DNA from 3 places in the Actinacidiphila yeochonensis CN732 genome. Region 1 is predicted to be linked to each of the others. Evidence: riboswitches for the same ligand, from Rfam matches in the RefSeq annotation. Region 1 holds a riboswitch; each other region holds the start of a gene.
The links. Region 1 has a riboswitch for cyclic di-AMP ahead of BS72_RS14540 (M23 family metallopeptidase). Riboswitches for the same ligand answer to the same signal wherever they lie in the genome.
Positions count from the first base shown of each region.

Region 1 (5,214 bases):
CCGTAGCGGGTGGGGGCAGGGCCGCGGGGTGTGATCAGCGTCGCGGGGTCCGCGGGCCGCGCCCCCGTAGAATCGGACCCATCGTGTCCACATCAGCCGCCACCCCCACGTCCGACGCCGTCACCCCCACCGGTACGGCCGCCGCCGCACGCCCGGCCACCGCCGGGGTGCCCGCACCGGCGGCGCCGGCCCGCGACGCCGCGCGGAGGTTCCCCGACGGGCCCTCCCCCGACCCGGCCGGCTCGCGCGAGGAGCACCGCATCCGCTCCTTCCACGCCCGCCGCGGCCGGATCACCGTCGCGCAGGCCGCCGCGATCGACCGGCACTGGCCGCGCTGGGGCGTGGAGCTGGACGGCACCCCGCTGGACCTGGCGGAGCTCTTCGGCGTCCCGGACCCCCGGGTCGTGGTGGAGATCGGCTTCGGCATGGGCGACGCCACCGCCGCGATGGCCGCGGCCGAGCCCGGCACCGGCATCCTCGCCGTCGACGTGCACACGCCCGGCCAGGGCAACCTGCTCTCGCTCGCCGACCGGCTGGGCCTGGGCAACCTGCGGGTGGCCAACGGCGACGCGATCGTGCTGCTGCGGGACATGCTGCCGCCCGCCTCGCTGGACGGCCTGCGGGTCTACTTCCCGGACCCCTGGCACAAGGCGCGCCACCACAAGCGGCGCCTGATCCAGCCGCACTTCCTGGCCCTGGTCACACCGCTGCTGCGGCCCGGCGCCACCGTCCACTGCGCCACCGACTGGGAGCCGTACGCCGAGCAGATGCTGGAGGTGCTGACGGCCGCTCCGGGCCTGGTGAACCGTTACGGCGACGGCTTCGCCCCGCGCCCCGACTTCCGCCCGGTCACCAAGTTCGAGCGGCAGGGCCTGGCCAAGGGCCACGTGGTGCGGGACCTCCTCTTCGACCGCGTCTGACGCCACCCGGCCTGGAAGGGCACCCGGCCTGGAACGGGACCCGGGTCGGGACTCCCGCCCCGGGCGGTCGGGATCGCCCGTACCCTCGCGGAACGTCGGTGCTCACCCGTACTGTCACAGGGTGACGTCGTACACGTATCCGCCGGCTCCGGACGGCCCCGGCGGGGGCCCCGACGCGGGCCCGGGGCCCGCGCCCGCGGCGGTGCACTACCGGCCGCGGCGCCCGTTCTGGGAGAGCCGGGCCGTTCGCACCGGCGGGCTCTTCACGGCGCTGGCCGTGTGCGGGGTGGTGATCCTCGCGGTGGTGCGGCACCACATCGGCACCGAGCCGTTCGTGGTCGGCCTGGCGCTGGCCGTGGTGCCGGTGCCGCTGATCCTGTGGGGCTACCTCTGGTTCGACCACGTGGCGCCGAGCCCGTGGCAGAACGTCGCCTTCGCGTTCTCGTGGGGCGCGTGCGCGGCCACGCTGGTGGCGATCTTCGCCAACGAGTACGGCGCCAAGCTGCTGGCCTCCACCCTCTCCGCCACCCCGACCCAGTCCGACCACTGGGGCGCCATGTTCGTCGCGCCGCTGGTGGAGGAGAGCGCGAAGGGCACCGCGCTGCTGCTGCTCTTCCTGGCCCGCCGCCGGTACTTCGAGTCGCTGCTCGACGGGATCGTGCTCGCCGGGCTGACCGCCACCGGGTTCGCGTTCACCGAGAACATCCTCTACCTCGGCAGCGCGTTCAACGAGGACAAGGCGGTCGGCGGCGACGGCGTCGGCACCACCGCGGCCACCTTCATCGTGCGCGTGGTGATGACGCCGTTCGCGCACCCGCTGTTCACGTCCATGACGGGCCTCGGGTTCGCCCTGGCCGCCACCGTCCGGCCGGGGCGCCGGTGGCGCTGGCGGTGGGCACCGCCGGTGGGCGGCTGGATGCTGGCGATGGTGCTGCACGGCACCTGGAACGGCACCTCGGAGCTGTCCCCGCTCAGCTTCCTCACCGTCTACGTGGCCGTGATGGTGCCGGTGTTCGGGCTCGTGCTGTCGCTGGCGTTCTGGTCCCGCTCCCGGGGGCTGCGCACCGTCCGGCGGGTGCTGCCCGCCTACGCGGCGGCCGGCTGGCTGCCGCCGGACCAGCCGGCCGTGCTCGGCTCCATGCGCGTGCGGGCCGAGGCGCGCCGCGAGGCCCGGCGGCTCCAGGGCGAGGAGGCCGGGCGGGCGGTGCGCGACTACGTCCAGTTCGCCACGCACCTCGCGTTCCTCCGGGACGCCGCCGAACGCGGGGCCCCCACAGCCGACTTCGCCGCGCGCGAGGCCGAACTCCTGGCCCACCTGTGGCACCGCAAGACCTGGGCCGGCCCGGCGCTCGCCTACGCCGCCCGGCTCACCGGCGACCGCCCCCTGTGGCCCACACAACTCCCGGGCCCCCACGGCTCCTGGGCCCCGTACCCGTCCTACCCCCCGGGCCCGCAGCAGGGCTTCCCGGCCCCGTACGCGCTCCACCCGGCCCCGTACGCGGGTTACGCCGCCCAGGGCCCGGCCCCGTACCCGCCGCCGCGCCAGGCGGCCCCCCAGTGGCCCCAGTGGCCCGCACAACCGCCGTCCATACCCCCGCAGCCCGTGGCGTCCGAACCCATACCCCCGCAACCCGTCGCGCCCGAACCCGGGCCGTCGCAACCCGCCGCGTCCGAACCCGGGCCATCGCAACCCGTGCCGTCGCAACCCGTGCCGTCGCAGTCCGCCGCGCCGAAGGACCCGTACCAGCCGCCGCCGTGGCCGGCCCCGCCCCGCGACTCCTGATCCCAGGGCCGGCGGACGGGAGCGGGTGGCGAACCGGGTGGTTCACACGGGAAGATGCCGTTATGGACTACGAGCGCCTGCACGCCATCGCTGAGGAACTGGCGAACCACGCTCCTGACACGGTGCGCGGCTACGAGATCGCCGACCAAGGCATCGTCATGATGGCGCCGCCGTCACGACCCCACGAGTTCAACGCCTTCGTGATTCGACAGCAGCTGGACCGCGCCATTGAGCCGGGCCTCGTCGCCCACACCGGCGGCGAGGTGGAAGAAGCCGCGATCGGCCGACTCAGGCGGCCGGACGTGATCGTGATTCCCTTCGAGGCATTCTCCGCCCGCATCATGTCCGCCTTCAGCCCGGCGGACGTCGCATGTGTCGTAGAGATCGTCTCTCCCACGAACCACACCACGGACTACATCGACAAGGTCCGTGACTATGCGGCCATGGGCATCGACCCCTACCTGGTGATCGACCCACGCACGAGCACGGTAACCGTCTTCACCGACCCGAGCTTTGGGGAGAGCGAGCCGACGTACCGCGGCCGTCACGACTACGCCTTCGGTGACAAGGTGGCTGTCGGTACGTGGACCCTCGACACCAGCGAGTTGCAGTCGTACCCCGTACCGACGGAGTAGACGGGTAGAGGCCGTAGCCGAAGTACGTAGTAGAGCCCCACATTTACCGGGGCCCTACTGCCTCCTCCTATCAGAGCACCGCGTCGTGCGCGTGCAGCCACTCCAGCGGGTCCACCGGGGCGCCGCCGGCCGGGCGGACTTCGAGGTGGAGGTGGGGAGCGGGGATATTGCCGGTGGCGCCGACGCGGCCGACGGTGTCGCCCGTGGTGACCCGGCCCTCCGTGGCGACCACGGTGGACAGGTGGCAGTACCACAGCTCGGTGCCGTCATCGAGGGTGACGACGACGCGGTAGCCGAAGCTGCCCGCCCATCCGGCGGAGCTGACCGTGCCGCCGTGGACGGCGTGGACGGGGGTGCCCGTCGCGGCGGTGAAGTCCTGGCCGGCGTGGAAGTTGCCCCACGGGTCGGACTCGCCGAAGCGGGCGCCCAGCGTGGCACCGGCGACCGGCTTGATGTAGGAGGCGGCGAACCGCTCCAGCCGCTCGGCCTCGGCGCGGGCGGCGGCCTCGGCCTCCTCGCGGACCTTCGCCTCGGCGGCGGCCTTCGCGGCGGCGGCCTGCTCGCGCACCCGGCGCTCGGCGGCCTCACGGGCGGCCTGCGCGGCGGCGACCCGCTCGGCCTCCTCGCGGACGGCGCGGGCGGCGGCCTCACGAGTGGCGGCGACCTGGCCGAGGATGCGTGCGCACAGCGCCGCGCCGGGGTCGGAGGACGCGTCGGCCTGCCGCCCCTCGGCGGCCTCGGCCTCGGCCTCGGCCTCAGGCTCAGACTCAGGCTCGGACACTGCCTCGGCCTCGGCCTCGACGACCGGAGCCGGCTGAGCGGCGACGGCGGTCGAGGGGGCGTAGGCCGGGGCGCCGACGAAACGGGTGCCGGGGCGGCATCCGGCAGCGGGATCGCGGTGCCGGGGGCCGCGGGGGCGGGGGCGGCAAGGCCGGCGGCGCCGAAGGTCGCCGCGCGGGCGGAGGCGGCGCCGGGGACGGTGCCGCGCGGCCGGGGGAGCCGGATGTCGTCGCGCTCCTGGACGGTGTCGCCCTCGGTGCGGACAGGGGCGTAGGCAAGCTGGTCGGACGCCACGGGGGCGCGCTCCTTCCCTCTCTCTCGCCTACCGGGTTAGCTGACGGGTTCGGAGGAAGAAGGTCTCCTACGGGCCTGGTTGCTGCCCGATTCACCCCATGTTCTCGGGTCCCCGGTTCCCGCGGACGGGATTCGGCAAGCGCACGGTCGGCCGCCTTGGCGGCGGCGTTGACGACCGCGCTGCGTTATCGAACGTTAATAGAGCCCGAAGGGTTTTCCAAGCCGAATCGGAGAGTTGGCGACGAGCACAATACGGCCATCGGGGGATGTCGGCCCCTAAAAGAGTCATCCCGCGTGGCCAGGCGGTGACATGAGCGTGCGCCAGTCGTTATCAGACACCCCTGCGAACCACTACCCACGGTGAGCGGACGACTGCGATCCACCCCGGCGCGCCGACCGGACGGCGCCGACCGTCAGCGGTATGGACCTCTGCCGATCGGAGAAGCGCTTGGCACGACCGGGGAGCGGGCCCCACGATGGGCTCGCGCGACGTTCTTGTCATGCACGCGCTCATATTACGCCACCTCAGGGAGCCTGCCATGGAACGCCCCGGCACCCCCGGAACCCCTCGAACCACCCTCCCCGTCGGCTCGCCCGGCCTCCCCGGCCTCCCCCTCGGCCCGGCCGAGGCCGTTCACGCCCCGGACCCCGACCCCGTCCGCGTTCCCGACCCCGGCCGGCGCTCGCTGCTGCGCGGCGGGCTCGCACTGGGCGCCTCGGCGGCCGCGGCGCTCGGCGGCGGCCTGTGGACCGGTGCGGGACCGGCCGCGGCCGCCACCGCGGTGGACTACCCGGGCGCCAC
Region 1 covers NZ_JQNR01000005.1:617,962-623,175, forward strand. The annotation lists gene trmB (tRNA (guanosine(46)-N7)-methyltransferase TrmB) at 84-920, shown strand; gene BS72_RS14530 (PrsW family glutamic-type intramembrane protease) at 1,042-2,703, shown strand; gene BS72_RS14535 (Uma2 family endonuclease) at 2,766-3,338, shown strand; gene BS72_RS14540 (M23 family metallopeptidase) at 3,409-4,119, opposite strand; cyclic di-AMP (ydaO/yuaA leader) riboswitch at 4,423-4,560, opposite strand; gene BS72_RS14545 (N-acetylmuramoyl-L-alanine amidase) at 4,952-5,214, shown strand, end outside.

Region 2 (5,214 bases), 3.4 Mb from region 1:
TGTGGACCCTCCCGGCCTACGACCGGTACGCGCGCGAGGCGCTGCCCGAGGAGGCCGCGGACGTACTCGTCCGCGCCGACGACCCGCGCCACCCCGCCTGGGCCGGCTGACCGCCGGGGACACCCCGCGCGGTCCGCGGCGGCCGCGGCGGCGCTCCCGGTGCCGGACCCGCGCCGACCGGGGTCCGCGGTGCCCCGGGAGCCGCGGTGATCCGGGGTTTGCGGTGCTTCGCGGGCGCCCGTCCCGGGCTGTCCGGTGCCGCCGGTACGGTTCGGGCGACCCCGCCTTGCCCTGGGGGCGCGGCCCCCGATAGCGTCCGCGACCACCATGACTGTCGCCATAGCGCCGCTGACACCCGAGCACATACCCCTGGCCGCGCAGCGCTACGACCGCTGGTTCGCCCGCGCACGGCGTCCTCCCTCGCAGCGGTCCTGGCTCGCCGACGGCCCGGTGCGCGGCGACACCCTGCTGGAGCGGCTGGCCGGCGCCCCCGGCCTGGAGGCGTGCCGGGCGCTGGACGGCGACGGCAACCTCGTCGGCCACCTCGCGGCGGTCCCGCTCGACCTGGCCCCGACGATCCCGCCGCGCTGCGCAGCCACCCCCGTTCCGCGCACATCCCGCACGGCGGCCACGCGCTGCCCTCGGGCCGGGAGAGCGAGGTGCTGCGCGCCCTCTACGCGCGGGTGGCCCAGCGCCTGGTCGCCGACCGGCGGCTGGTGCACTACGTCGACGTCCCGGCCGGGGACGCCGCCACCACCCCGTGGTCCGACCTGGGTTTCGGGCGGGAGCTCGTGCAGGGGCTGATGGCCGTCAAGGCCCGCGGCCGGCAGCCGCGCGGGGTGGACGGGATGGTGATCCGCCGGGCCGGCCCCGGCGACCTGCCGCAGGTGGGCCGGATGGCCGCCGAGTCGGCACGCCGGCAGCGCGGCACCGCGACCTTCCAGCCGCAGCCCGAGGCAGCGCTGGCCGCACTGCGGGTGCGGTACGCCGGCGCGCTCGGCGACCCGCGCTGCGCCGCCTGGATCGCCTCCCGGCGCGGCGAGGAGATCGGCATGGTGCTGCTGGCGCCGGCCGAACCCGACCCGGTGGTGCCCGCCTCCTGTGTCGAACTCCTGGAGACCTACGTCGAGCCGGCCTCCCGCGGCGAGGGCATCAGCCGGGTCCTGCTGGCCACCGCCGTCGCCTGGGCCTACGACAACGGGCACCGGTACATGTCGGCGCGCTGGCCGTCCGCCTCGCCGCTGGCGGCCGGGCACTTCCCCGCGATCGGCTTCCGTCCGGTCGCCTACCGGCTCAGCCGGGTCCTCGACTCCCGACTCACCGGCCAGGCCGGCACCTTCTGACCCTTTTGTGGTGGTTTGTCGAGGCCCCGCCGCGTCGTTGCACCGCCGCCGATCGCGGCTCCCGGGCCATCCGAACACTCGTCAAAACGGGACAAAGCGGCACGTTGTGAGGGGTATCACCTAGAGGGTGCGATACGCCGCCAGGCAGGTACGTACGGTGGCGGAGCGGGCGGCGGAACCGTCGATCCGTCGCTCGATCCGGAGGGGGCGGTCGCGGAGGGTGGCCACCGCGGCGACCTGGTGTGCGCGACCGGTCGCTTCAGGTGACAGCGGGGGTGGATGCCCGAAAGGGAGGGGTTTGCCCGAGGCGGGCGGCTGCGCCTAGGTTCCGATCAGCAAGCGGGCCGAGGAAGCGCCCGCACCCGCCGGGCGGATCGCCGAATCCTGCCACCGCCCGGTCAGCGGGAGCATCCAACCCACCGACGGCAGGAGCGGGGGACCCACAGGCAAGCCGCCGTCCGCACCGGACGGCTCGGGGTGAAGCCGTGCCCACGGGCCCGGCCGGGCATCTCCTGCCCGAACCCGACAGCTCACCTCGCAGGCGTAGGAGAGGACGTTTCCCCATGCCCGCAAACGGCCGCAACCGCAAGCCCCGCCGCCTCACCCGCCTCTACGCCACCGCCGGCGTCGGCACCGCCGCCGTCGTCCTGCCGCTGCTGGTCGGCACCGCCGCCCACGCGGCGACCCCGGCCCACACGGCCGCCCCGGCGCACTCCAAGCCCGCCACCTACCGGGTCGTCAAGGGCGACACCCTGGCGAGCATCGCCCGGGCGCACCACATCAAGGGCGGCTGGAAGAAGCTCTACGCCGAGAACAAGGCCGTCATCGGCGCCAACCCGTCCGTCATCACCCCGGGCGAGATCCTGACGCTGCGCGCCCCGGCGCACGCCGCGAAGGCCCCGGCTCAGAAGGCCGCCAAGCCGGCCGCCAGGACCACCGCCATCCACGCCGCCAAGACCGCCGCCACCACCCCGGTCAACACCGGCTGGATGAAGCCGGTCGGCGACGCCGCCATCGGCACCGGCTACAAGGCGTCCGGCTCGCTGTGGTCCAGCGGCTCCCACACCGGCGTCGACTTCCTGGTAAACAGCGGCACCCCGGTCCACGCGGTCGCCGCCGGCACCGTGGTCTCGGCCGGCGCCGACGGCGCCTACGGCAACGACGTGATCCTCAAGCACGCCGACGGCAGGTACACCCTGTACGGCCACCTGACCACGCCGCTGGTGTCCGCCGGCCAGACCGTCACCGAGGGCCAGGAGATCGGCATCTCCGGCGCCACCGGCAACGTCACCGGCCCGCACCTGCACTTCGAGGTGCGCACCACGCCGTACTACGGCTCCGACATCGACCCGGTCGCCTACATGGCCGGCCACGGCGTCACCATCTGAGGCCGGCTGAAGGAGTCTGACCCCGCCCGGCGCCACCTGACGCCGGAACGTGCCCGCCCGGTCCCCGCGACCGGGCGGGCACCGGCGCGTCCGGCCCCGGGAGGCGGCTCGGGAGGCGGCTCAGGCGGCCGCTGACGCGGCGCCCGGGACGGTCGCGAGGGCGTGGCGGACGAACGCCGCGTTGTCCGGGGTCTGCCGCAGCCGCTCCAGGAGGGTTTCGAGGCCGGTGTGCGGGTCCCGTCCGGCCAGCGCGCGGCGCAGGCCGTACTGGACGGCCGACTCCGCGGGGGAGAGCAGCAGCTCGTCGCGGCGGGTGCCGGAGGAGGCCAGGTCGAGGGCGGGGTGCACGTGGCGCTGTGCGAGGGTGCGGTCGAGCCGCAGCTCCATGTTGCCGGTGCTCTTCAGCTCCTCGAAGTAGAAGTCGTCGGCGCGCGATCCGGTCTCGACCAGCGCGGTGGCCAGGATGGTCAGCGAGCCGCCCTCCTCGGCCCGGCGGGCGGCCCCGAAGAGCCGCTTGGGGCCGAGCAGCGCCGCCGCGTCCACCCCGCCGGACAGGGTGCGCCCGGAACTCGGGGCGCCGGTGTTGTGGGCCCGGCACAGCCGGGTCAGCGAGTCGAGCAGCACCACCACGTCGCGGCCCTGCTCGACCATCCGCTTGGCGCGTTCGACGGCGAGTTCGGCGAGCGCGATGTGGCGGCGGGCGGGCTCGTCGAAGGTGGAGGCCAGGACCTCGCCGCCGTGCGCCCCGACCCGGGCGCGCATGTCGGTGACCTCTTCGGGCCGTTCGTCCACCAGCAGCACCATCAGGTGGCTCTCGGGGTGGTTGGCGGCGACGGCCGCCGCGAGGGTCTGGAGCAGCACGGTCTTGCCGGCCTTGGGCGGGGCGGCGATCAGGCCGCGCTGCCCCTTGCCGATCGGCGCCATCAGGTCCACCAGCCGACCGGTCACGGCAGCCGGGCCGCGCAGCAGCGGACTCTCCAGGCGCAGCCGTTCGCCGGGGTGAACCGGCGTCAGGTCGGCGAAGCGCGGGCGGGAACGGTCGGGTGGCAGCCCGTTGACGGTGCGGACCTCGGCGAGGGCGCCGGGTCGAGACAGGGTGCCGTCGACGAGGTCGCCGGCGCGCAGGCCGTGCCGGTCGATCAGGGCCCGGGGACGGCCGGGTCGTCCGGCGCGGGGCGCAGGTCCGGGCGGCGCAGCCGGCCGGGGCCGTCGCGCCCGAGGTCGAGCACGCCGGCCGTCCGCTGCGGGACGGCCGGTGCGGCCACCGGGCGTTCGAGGGTTTCGGTCATGGGGTTCGTCCTTTCCGGACGGGAAGAGTGTGCGGGGCGGCCGGGTGCGGCCGGCGGCCCGCGGAGGGAGGAGAAGCGCGGGAGGGGGGAAGCGGCAGGGCGCGGCGGGTGCGGAGGGATCACGCGGGCCGCGGGCCGGGCGGCGGCCCCGGAGGGTTGCCGCGGCGCGGACTCACGGCCGGAGCCGAGCCGCCGTGGCGGACCGGACCCGGGCGTACGCGAAGCGCGGCACACCGGTGCGGGAACGGGCTTCCTCGGAGAAACACAGAGGCGAGGCCATCCGGGACGACGCGCAGAAAGCGGTGGGATGGCGGCGATGTTCGGGCCCTGAAGAAAGGGAAACCCTACGTCTCCGAGAGGAGCATAGCACGCCATGTGTGCGCGCCTCAAGCCCCTCCGGGCCGGCGCCGGTGCCGGGCCCCGCGCCGGGCCCCGCGCCCCACCCCGTCCCGGGACCCCTCTCAGCCCCGCCGTACCCGCCGCGTACCGCCGTACCCGACGTACCAGCCGATCCCGGCCCGGGGGGCGGGGCCGTTCAGCCCGGCGCGCGGTCAGTCGACCTCGATGCCGTGCTCCTGCACCAGCTCGACGAGGCCGCCCTCGCCCTCGTAGCCCTTGCCGCCGGGCACGAAGTCCCAGTCGCCGCCGGCGCGTCGCCGGAAGGAGCCCAGTACCAGCGCGGTCTCGCCCGGGCGACCGTCGGAGACCGCCAGCCGGCCGGCCTCCGCGCCACTGGGGTCGGTCAGCCGGACGGCCGCGCCGGTGAAGCCCGTCAGGTCGGCGGCCGGGTCGACCTCCGGGTCGATCGCCGCGACCAGCACCACCCGGTCCGCCGCGGCGGGCAGCCGGTCGAAGTCCACCCACACCGCGGCCCGGTCGCCGCCCGTGCCGGGCATCATCCGCACGGTGCCGTCCGGGGTGCGCGGGTTGTTGTAGAAGACGAACCAGTCGTCGCCGAGCGCCCGGGTGCCGGCGCACACCAGCGCGCACACGTCCAGCGCCACCGCCCCCTCCCAGCGCAGGCCCAGCACGCTGGCGTCCGGCTCGTCGTCCACCCCGGGCCCGGAGTCCGGGCCGCCGTCCGGCTCGGCGCCGGACGGCGACGACGCTGCGGCCGCGCCCGGCGCCGGGCCCAACCGCCCGGCCAGGCCGTGCTCGTGGAGCATCTTCACGAGGTCGGTGCCGGACACCAGG
Region 2 covers NZ_JQNR01000005.1:4,047,489-4,052,702, forward strand. The annotation lists gene BS72_RS28425 (nucleoside/nucleotide kinase family protein) at 1-110, shown strand, start outside; gene BS72_RS28430 (GNAT family N-acetyltransferase) at 660-1,343, shown strand; cyclic di-AMP (ydaO/yuaA leader) riboswitch at 1,751-1,902, shown strand; gene BS72_RS28435 (M23 family metallopeptidase) at 1,907-2,731, shown strand; partial or broken gene rho (transcription termination factor Rho) at 2,852-4,020, opposite strand; gene BS72_RS28445 (restriction endonuclease) at 4,572-5,214, opposite strand, start outside.
Region 2: linked by a shared signal. The riboswitch ahead of BS72_RS28435 (M23 family metallopeptidase) and the one ahead of BS72_RS14540 (M23 family metallopeptidase) in region 1 are both predicted to bind cyclic di-AMP.

Region 3 (5,214 bases), 1.4 Mb from region 1:
CCTGGAGCAGGTTGACGGTGGTCATGATGATGTCGTCGAAGTCCAGGGCGTTGGCCTCGCGCAGCCGTGCCTGGTACATCGAGTACGCCTCGGCGAGCTTCTTCTCGAAGGCACCGGCGGAGGCGGCCGCGGCCCGGTCGGCGTACGTCTCCTCGTCGACCAGCTCGTTCTTGAGGTTGGACACCTGGGCGCTGAAGGACTTCGGCGGGAACTGCTTGGGGTCCAGGTCCAGGTCGCGGCAGACCAGCGCCATCAGGCGGCGCGCGTCGGTGGCGTCGTAGATGGAGAACGACGAGGTGAAGCCGAGCACCTTGGACTCGCGGCGCAGGATGCGGACGCACGCGCTGTGGAAGGTGGACACCCACATGCTGTTCGCGCGCGGCCCCACCAGCTGCTCGACGCGCTCCTTCATCTCGCCGGCGGCCTTGTTGGTGAAGGTGATGGCGAGGATGGAGCCGGGGTGGACGTGCCGGGCGCCCAGCAGGTGGGCGATCCGGTGGGTGAGCACCCTGGTCTTTCCGGAGCCGGCGCCGGCGACGATGAGCAGGGGGCTGCCCTGGTGCTCGACGGCGGCGCGCTGGTTCTCGTTGAGCCCCTCCAGCAGTTGTGCGGGGTCGGCGACGGGACGGGGCGCGCCGTCCCGGTAGTGCGCGTCCCGCTCCGGCGGGGGTCCGTCGAACCGGCCCTGGAAGAGGTCGTGCGGGAACTCCTCGCCGCCCCCCGTGCCGCTCTCCTCGGGGGGCGGGGGTGCTCGGCTCCGGCGGCCGGGGGGGCCGCTTCCAGACGGGCCAGGAAGTCGTCGTCAAAGAGGCTGCTCATCGCCTCACGAGTCTAGGCGCCCCGGCCGACACTCCACCCGGAGTCCGCGCAGCCCGGTCCTCCGGGCCGATCCCGGCGGCTGGTCCTCGGAAGCACGGCAGCCCGAGATGCACGCTCGGTGACCTCGGGTCCCGGATTCCGCGACGGCGACGATATGACGAAACGGTATCGGGAGTAGTCGGACATCGCCCTTCCCTTGGGCCACGGCCGTTGACTACGGTTCCGCACCAGCCGGAGTCGGCGCCGTCCGAGAGGAGTCCGACCGTATGGCGACGCACCGCAAGGCCCGCCCGCCGCTACTGAGCGCTCCCGGTCCGCGTACGGCGGCCGGGCTCACCACCGCCGCCCTGGCGACGGTGACGCTCCTCAGCGAGAGCGCCGGCGCGACCCCCGCCCCCAGCGGCCCGGTCCAGCCGGCGATCTCGAAGGTGAAGGCGCGGGTGGACGCGCTGACCCATCAGGCCGAGGTGGCGACCGACCACTACAACGCGGCCAAGGAGCAGACCGACCAGCAGAAGGCCGAGGTCGACAAGCTGCTCGCGCAGGTCGCCCAGAAGACGGCCAGGATGAACGCCTCGCGGCAGCTGCTCGGCGAGTACGCGGCGGCCCAGTACCGCGACGGCGGCGACCTGACCACCACCCGGTACCTCATGTCGGACAGCCCCGGGGACCTGGCGGACGCCGCCCACCTGGCCACCGTGCTCGGTCAGCGGCAGCAGGCGGCCGTGCGGGGCTACCAGGCGCAGCAGGTGTCCGCGGCCAGGCAGCGGATGGCCGCGGCCAAGGCCCTGACCGCTCTGACGGCCAAGCAGGCGCAGCTGACAAGCGCCAAGAAGGACGTGCAGACCGACCTCTCCGCCGCACAGAAGCTGCTCAACAGCCTCAACGCGCAGGAGAAGAAGCAGCTCGCGGAGCTGGCCGCCAAGCAGGAGGCCCTGGCGCGCGCGAAGGCGGAGAAGCTCGCCAAGGCGGCACAGCTCGCGGCGTTGCGGAAGGCAGCGGCCGCAAGCTCCGACGCACCCGTCACGAGCTCCTCCGACTCGTCGGCCGCCACCCAGGCCATCGCGTTCGCCAGGGCCCAGCTGGGCAAGCCGTACGTCTGGGGCGCGACCGGCCCGGACTCCTACGACTGCTCGGGGCTGACCCAGGCCGCCTACAAGGCCGCCGGGGTGGACCTGCCGCGCACCACCTACGACCAGGTGGACGTGGGCACGAGGGTGTCCGAGTCCGACCTCCAGCCGGGCGACCTGATCTTCTTCAACAGCGACGTCAGCCACGTGGGGCTGTACATCGGCGACGGCGAGATGATCCACGCCCCGCACACCGGCACGGTGGTCAAGATCGCCCCGATCACCGAGATGCCCTTCTACGCGGCGGTCCACCCGTACTGATCACCGAAGATCACTATGCCCGTTTGCAACCACCTTATACGGGTTAAATCATAAGATCACAAAGCGATCTCGGTCACATTGCGATCCAAAACCCCCGAGGGGTGGCGAACTTGGCTACGGTAGCCCGCTAGGTGGCACGTCCTCCGCCGGCGACAGGCCCGGCACCGCGCCGCCTCCGCCTAATCCGGCCGACGGCCGGAGCCGGGGACCCAGGAGCACTTGGGGTGAATCGGGCGGGCGCCTTGCGGCGTCCGACCGTAGGGCGACCTCCGCGTCCGAACCCGTCAGCTAACCCGGTCGGCGGTCCACGGAAGGAGTCGCCTCCTTGGCGTCGCACCGCAAACCGCGCCCGCGCATGCTCACGTCCGCCGGCTCCCGGGCGGCAGTCGGCATCACGTCGGCGGCCCTGGCCTCGTTCACCCTGATGAGCGAGACGGCGAACGCGGCGCCCGCGAAGCCGACGATCAGCCAGGTCAAGAAGGAGATCGACACCCTCAACCAGCAGGCCGAGGTGGCGACCCAGCAGTACGACCAGGCCAAGGAGAAGACGGCCACCCAGCGCACGGCGACCAACCAGCTGCTGGCTCAGGTCGCCACCAAGACCCAGAAGATGAACGACTCGCGGCGCGTCCTGGGCGAGTTCGCGGAACAGCAGTACCGCGACGGCGGCATCGACCAGACCACACAGCTGCTCTTCTCCGACGACCCGGAGGGCTTCCTCTCCCAGTCGCACATGCTGGACCGGCTCACGGGAACCGCCCAGGCAGCCCTCAAGAACTTCACCCAGCAGCAGCAGGAGGCGTCACTCCAGCGGGCGAAGGCGTCCGAGAGCCTCAAGGAGCTCACCGACGCGCAGAGCAAGCTGGCCACGCAGAAGAAGAACGTCCAGGCCAAGCTCGCCGCCGCCCAGAAGGTGCTCAACGGCCTCAACGCCGCGCAGCGCGCCAAGCTCGCCGCCATGCAGCCGAAGGCCGCCTCAACCTCGGGCTCCTCGACCTACACGTACAACGGACCCGCGTCGGGCCGCGCCGCCGCGGCCATCGCGTTCGCCCTGGACCAGCGCGGCAAGCCGTACCTCTCCGGTGCCACCGGGCCCAACGCCTACGACTGCTCCGGACTGACCCAGGCCGCCTACAGGGCAGCCGGCATCAGCATCGGCCGCACCACCTGGGACCAGGTCAAGGACGGCACCGCCGTCTCCGAGGCCGACCTGCGCCCCGGCGACCTGGTGTTCTTCTACTCCGGCATCAGCCACGTGGGCATCTACCTCGGCAACGGCGAGGTCGTGCACTCGCCCCACACGGGTGCGACGGTGGAGGTCGCGCCCATGAGCTGGATGCCCTTCGCCGCCGCCCGCCGCATCGCCTGAGCAGAGCTGGCTGGCTGGCTGACTGACGGGCTGAGCAGTCGGGCTGAGCAGTCGGGCAGAGCGGCCCCTCGGCCCGTGGCCGGCCGCCGCAGCCGTGTGAAGTGGGCCTGAGCCCCCGGAGCAGGGGGGCTCAGGTCCAGAGCAGCGCGATGAAGATGTTGACGACGGTCAGGCCGCCGACCGCCGCGAACACCCGCGTGTCGACCTTCTCCTCCTCGCGCTGGACGTAGACCAGGCCGAGGATGACGATCAGCACGGCGAGCTTGACGCCGATCTTGGCCATGTCGGGGTGGCGGCCGTCCGCGTCCAGCAGTCCGACCATGAGCAGGCCGGTGACCAGCATCGTCCCGGCGCCGTAGAGCATGCCGGGCACGAAGCGCGGCGCGACCGCGCCCGGGCCGGCCATGGCCCTGAGCTGGGTGAGGAACCCGCCCAGCAGCGCGGCTATGCCGATGATGTGCAGGCCGACGAAGACGTTGATAAGCGTGTCCATAACGCCGTTCACCCTAGCCTCGCCTCCTTCCGGACCCGCCGGGCGGTCCCGGGCCGTGCGGGCAGGGCGCTCGGACACCGGCTGACGCGCCACAGAAGCCCGCCGGGAACCACCGTTCTCGGCCGGCGGCCGTCGGCTCACGGCCGGGGCTCACGTCTCACGGCAGGGGCTCATGGCCCGCCCGCCGGGGGCTCGCGCCTCGCGCCTCCCGCGTACGGGGGCATGCGGAGGGGGCGTACGGAGGAGGCGGACAGAGGCACCCGCCAGGGGCACACCGAGAGGCCGCGCCCGCGCACGCCCGGCCTTTCGATCGGCGGCAGACGCGATCCGGGCAGGTCACCCGTCGAACGGCGATCGCGTCCGGTCACTCCCGGTGGAGTTCGCGCAGTCCCGGTCACCTCGCCCGGATGCCGTCCGGGGCCGGGTTAGCGTCTGCTGCCAGGTGACCGATCCCATCGCCGCCCTGCCGGCGGCGGGTCGCCTCCGCCGAAGTCCGGCGGCGCTGTGTCCCCCGTGCACGCGCCGCCGGATTTCCCTGACGAAGGAGTGACGGCCGCATGGCCTCGCACCGACGCCGCGCCGCCGCTCCGGCGGCGCGAGCCCCCGCACCTCCCGTTCCCCCGCGGCGCCGGCCTCCCCCCGGGCGCCGCACCCGGCCCGGCACGGCACGCCGCGGCCGGCAGGCCCTCCCGCGCCGCGGCCGGTGCGCGGGCCGCACTCTGCCTCGCGCTCGCCTCCGCCGCGTCCTGGGGCCTGCTCGGCGAGACCGCTCACGCCGCGCCGCAGCCCGCCCCCGAATCGGCCGGGGCCAAGGTGGCCGACCTCTACCAGCAGGCGGAGGAGGCCACCCAGCGGTACGACGGCGCCCACCAGAAGGCCGACGACGACGCCGCCGAGGTCACCGCGCTCCAGGGCGAACTGGCCCGCAAGACCGCCGCCATGAACTCCACCCGGGACCAGCTCGGGGTGGTCGCGGCCGCGCAGTACCGCACCGGCACGCTGGACCCCGCGCTCCAGTTCGCGTTGAGCGCCTCGCCGGAGGACTACCTCGAACAGTCCGGATACCTCGACCGGCTGGGTTCACGGCAGAGCGCCGTCCTGTCCCGGCTGGCGGGGCAGCGGCGGGACATCGAGCAGACCCG
Region 3 covers NZ_JQNR01000005.1:2,018,067-2,023,280, reverse strand. The annotation lists partial or broken gene pcrA (DNA helicase PcrA) at 1-819, opposite strand, end outside; gene BS72_RS20575 (C40 family peptidase) at 1,086-2,210, shown strand; cyclic di-AMP (ydaO/yuaA leader) riboswitch at 2,377-2,528, shown strand; gene BS72_RS20570 (C40 family peptidase) at 2,536-3,579, shown strand; gene BS72_RS20565 (hypothetical protein) at 3,710-4,072, opposite strand; gene BS72_RS20560 (C40 family peptidase) at 4,619-5,214, shown strand, end outside.
Region 3: linked by a shared signal. The riboswitch ahead of BS72_RS20570 (C40 family peptidase) and the one ahead of BS72_RS14540 (M23 family metallopeptidase) in region 1 are both predicted to bind cyclic di-AMP.